DNA from 2 places in the Acidovorax sp. GW821-FHT09B03 genome. Region 1 is predicted to be linked to the other one. Evidence: riboswitches for the same ligand, from Rfam matches in the RefSeq annotation. Region 1 holds a riboswitch; the other holds the start of a gene.

Region 1 (2,196 bases):
GAAGGCGCTGCCCGCCATCCTGCTGCCGGTGGTGATCCTGGGCGGCATGCGCGCCGGCTGGTTCACGCCCACCGAGGCCTCGGTGGTGGCGGTGTTCTATGCGCTGGTGTGCGGCAAGTTCGTCTACCGCACGCTGCAGTGGAAGGCGCTTCCCGACATCCTGGCGCGCTCGGCCCTGCTGTCGGCCTCGGTGCTGATCATCATCGGGCTGTCGGCCGCGTTCGCGTGGATCCTGACCATCGAGGGCATTCCGCAGCAGATGGCCGACTGGCTGGTGGGCATGAACCTCTCACCGTGGATGTTCCTGATCATCGTGAACATCTTTCTGCTGCTGTTCGGCATCTTCATCGAGCCACTGCCGGGCGTGATGGTGCTCGCCCCCATCCTCGCGCCCGTGGCCGTGAAGCTGGGGATCGACCCGATCCACTTCGCGATGGTGGTGATCTACAACCTCACGCTGGGCATGATCACGCCGCCCGTGGGCGGGCTGCTGTTCGTCACCTGCAACGTCTCGCGCGTGCCCATGTCGCAACTGGTGCGCGAGTTGGTGCCCTTCCTCTGGGCCCATGGCGTGGTGCTGGTGGTGCTGACCTTCATCCCGCAGCTGTCGACCTGGCTGCCCAAGGTGCTCGGGTTCATCAAGTAGCGAGGCTGTTGGCCCGACGCTGCCCTCCAGCGGATATACTTGCGCCCGTCAGGAGAGAGTCCCCTTCGCGGGGGCCGCCGAAGGCGCAGGGACACCCCGAACGCTCAGGCAAAAGGACTGGCAAGCGCCTGCAGGGATGCAGGCGTTCCCTTGCTGGAGAGAGGTGGCCGCGCAGCACAGCGCAGGCCATCCACCGAAGGAGCAAGCCGCAGCCGCCAGCCAGGGTGGTGCGGTGAATCTCTCAGGTAAAGCGGACAGCAGGGCAAATCCCGCAACCCATGCACGGGTTGCGGCTTTCATTTGCCCGGAGTCCGCCCATGTCTGCCCCTGCCGCTACCGCAGCCCCCCTGCTCACCACGCCCCTGAACGCCCTGCACCTGGAGCTGGGCGCCCGCATGGTGCCGTTCGCCGGCTATTCCATGCCCGTGCAGTACCCCGCCGGCCTGATGGCCGAGCATGTGCACACCCGCACCGCAGCCGGTCTGTTCGACGTATCGCACATGGGCCAGCTCAAGCTCGTCGGCCCGGATGCCGCCGCGGCCTTCGAGACCCTGGTGCCCGTGGACGTGGTCGACCTGCCAGTAGGCAAGCAGCGCTACGGCCTGCTGCTGACCGACGAAGGCACCATCATCGACGACCTGATGTTCTTCAACCAGGGCAACGACACGCTGTTCGTGATCGTCAACGGTGCCTGCAAGTTCGGGGACATCGCACACATCCAGGCGTGCATCGGCCAGCGCTGCAATGTGGTGCCCATGCCCGACCACGCCCTCCTGGCGCTGCAGGGCCCGCAGGCTGTGACCGCCCTGGCGCGCCTGGCCCCGGGCATCGAGAAGCTGGTGTTCATGACCGGCGGCAGCTACACCATCGCCGGCTGCGACTGCTTCGTGACGCGCAGCGGCTACACGGGCGAGGACGGTTTCGAGATCTCGGTGCCCGCGGCCCAGGCCGACACGCTGGCCCGCGCCCTGCTGGCCCAGCCCGAGGTCAAGCCCATCGGCCTGGGCGCACGCAACTCGCTGCGCCTGGAAGCCGGCCTGTGCCTGTACGGCAACGACATCGACACCACCACCACCCCGCCCGAGGCGGCGCTGAACTGGGCGATCCAGAAGGTGCGCCGCACCGGCGGCGCGCGCGCAGGCGGCTTTCCCGGTGCCGACAAGGTGCTGGCACAGATCGACAACCCCGCCAGCCTGCCACGCAAGCGCGTGGGCCTGGTGGCGCTGGAGCGCGTGCCCGTGCGCGAGCACACCGAATTGCAGAGCACCGATGGCCAGAAGATCGGCGAAGTCACCAGCGGCCTCTTGGGCCCCACGGTGAACGAGCCCGTGGCCATGGGCTACGTGAGCCCCGCGTTTGCCGCCATCGGCACCCGCGTGAACGCCATCGTGCGCGGCAAGGCCGTGGCCATGGAAGTGCGCGCCATGCCGTTCACGCCTGCCAACTATTTCCGCGGCTGATTTCACACCGCTGCGGGCCCGGCCCGCTACATTGCAGATTCCTTCATTTTTCAAAGCCCCAGGAGCTTTCCCCATGACCGTCAAATTCTC
Region 2 (2,196 bases), on a different contig from region 1:
CAGCGACTTGCCCGAGCCGCAGGCATGCGTCCAGCCCAGCGTACCGTGGCCGGTGTTGAGGAACAGGTTGGCCAGCTTGGTCTTGCCGATCAGCGGCACATTGCTCGGCGTGGCGGGGCGCAGGCCGGTCCAGAACTGCGCCTGGCTGGCATCGCCGGCCCCCGGGAACAGCTGCTCCACGCGGCGCACGATGGCGTCGCAGCGCACCTGGTTGAGGTCGCGCTGGTAGCCGTTGAGCTCGGCCGTGCCGGCAATGCGCAGGCGGTCGCCGCGCTCGCTGGTGTAGCGCGAGAACACGAGCTTGTACTCGTCGTCGGTGAGGCTCACCTGGTGCGCCATCGATGCGTCCTTGACCGGCATGGTCACCGAGTAGCCCTTGGCCGGGTAGATGGGCAGGTGGATGCCCAGCGGCTGCGCCAGCAGCGGGCTGAACGAGCCCATGGCGAGCACGAAGGCATCGCCGTGCACGCGCTCGAAGCGGCCTTCTGCCGTGGTCACCTCCACATGGTCGATGCGCCCGCCCGCTTCGCGCAGGGCCGTGATGTGCTGGCCCAGGCGAAACTGCGCGCCCGCAGCCTCGCACAGGCGCGCCAGTTCGCGCGTGAAGGTGTTGGCATCGCCCGATTCGTCCTCGGCGGTGTAGGTCGCGCCGGCCAGTTGCGGGCGGATGTGGGCCAGGGCCGGCTCGATGCGCACCGCCTCGTCGGCGCTGATCACCTGGCGTTCGCAGCCGAGCTGGCGCATCTGCTCGGCCGGGGCCAGGGCGCCGTCGAACTCCTTCTGGTTGGTGTAGAAGTGCAGGATGCCCTGCGTGCGCTGGTCGTAGGCGATGCCGGTGGCGGCGCGCAGCTGCTGCAGCGTGTCGCGGCTGTAGGTACCCAGGCGCACGATCTGCTCGATGTTGTGGCGCGTGCGCGCGGGCGTGCAGTTGCGCAGGAAGGACAGGCCCCAGAGCCACTGGCGCATGTCGGCGCGGATGCGGAACAGCAGGGGGGCGTCTTCCTTGCCCAGCCACTGCAGCACCTTGAGCGGCGCGCTCGGGTTGGCCCAGGGCTCGGCATGGCTTACCGAGATCTGGCCGCCATTGGCAAAGCTGGTTTCCGCACCGGGCGCACCCTGGCGGTCGATGACGGTCACCTCGTGGCCGAGCTGTTGCAGGAAATAGGCCGAAGTCACGCCGAGCAGGCCGGCGCCAAGAACGATCACACGCATTTTGAAAGCCTTTGGAAGGGCAATCGCCAGGCCTGTCGATGTCGCTGCGGGTATGGGTGTCCATAGCGCGCAGCGGGCACGTCATTGCCCGGCTGCCGCTCCCCCTGTCCTTGGTACCTGAGAGATTCACCGCCGCCCCTCATGGGCTGCGGCTTGCTCCTTCGGTGCGCTACATGGCGTAGCGGCTCTCCAGACGGCCTTGATGAATGGTGCAGTACGGAACCTGAGCGTGCATGGGAGTTTGCGCCTTCGGTGAAGCGGCCATTGCCGCTTGCTCTCCTGCAGGGGCCATTCTAGGCACAAAGACGAACGCCGCAACTAATGTGCGGCGTTCGTTGCTGATACAAGGCCGGGCGCTGGCCCGGTCAGGCGTCAGTTGCGGCGGGGGTTGTCAGGGTTGCTGTCGCGGCGGTTCGACACACCATCGCCATCGCGGTCCCGGTCGTTGCGGTTGGAAATGCCGTCACCGTCACGGTCCCAGCCGCCACGGCGCATTTCCCAGCGGCCGTCGCGTTCCTGCCAGGTGGGCTGGCGGTAAGCGTAGCCGGGGCGGGCCTTCACCCAGTGGCCGGCGACCCACACATGGCGGCCGCCACGCCAATCCCAATGGCCCTCTTCCCAGACCTGGCCACGGCGTGGGCGCGGCACGGCTTCACGGCGGGGTGGCGGTGGTGCGGGGATGACCTGGTAACCCTGGGGTCCCGACTGGATCACCACGGTGCCTTGGTGCGCCGGCTGGGCCGTGGCTACCGTCGAGAGGCCTGCCAGTGCCAGCGTGGTGGCGATGAGGGCTGCGTAAGTGGTTTTGTAAGCCATGGATGACTCCTTCTTCAATGTTGTTGTGTCGCCTCTGTATGGTGGGCAAGCAGCGGCGCCAGGTCTGTAGGCGCCGCACCTTGCCCCCTGTAGGCGGGCGGGGCCGGGACCCGCGGGGCAACCGGCCTGCCGCCATCAGTTGCGGTACGGGTTGTCCGGACGGCGGTC

Evidence for each region. Region 1 has a riboswitch for glycine ahead of gcvT (glycine cleavage system aminomethyltransferase GcvT). Riboswitches for the same ligand answer to the same signal wherever they lie in the genome.
Region 2: linked by a shared signal. The riboswitch ahead of AC07PA_RS16355 (D-amino acid dehydrogenase) and the one ahead of gcvT (glycine cleavage system aminomethyltransferase GcvT) in region 1 are both predicted to bind glycine.

What each region holds. Positions count from the first base shown of each region.
Region 1 covers NZ_JBWKPP010000007.1:273,640-275,835, forward strand. The annotation lists gene AC07PA_RS15780 (TRAP transporter large permease) at 1-646, shown strand, start outside; glycine riboswitch at 686-776, shown strand; glycine riboswitch at 790-914, shown strand; gene gcvT (glycine cleavage system aminomethyltransferase GcvT) at 964-2,106, shown strand; gene gcvH (glycine cleavage system protein GcvH) at 2,180-2,196, shown strand, end outside.
Region 2 covers NZ_JBWKPP010000008.1:112,635-114,830, reverse strand. The annotation lists gene AC07PA_RS16355 (D-amino acid dehydrogenase) at 1-1,212, opposite strand, end outside; glycine riboswitch at 1,307-1,415, opposite strand; gene AC07PA_RS16350 (YXWGXW repeat-containing protein) at 1,585-2,028, opposite strand; gene AC07PA_RS16345 (YXWGXW repeat-containing protein) at 2,164-2,196, opposite strand, start outside.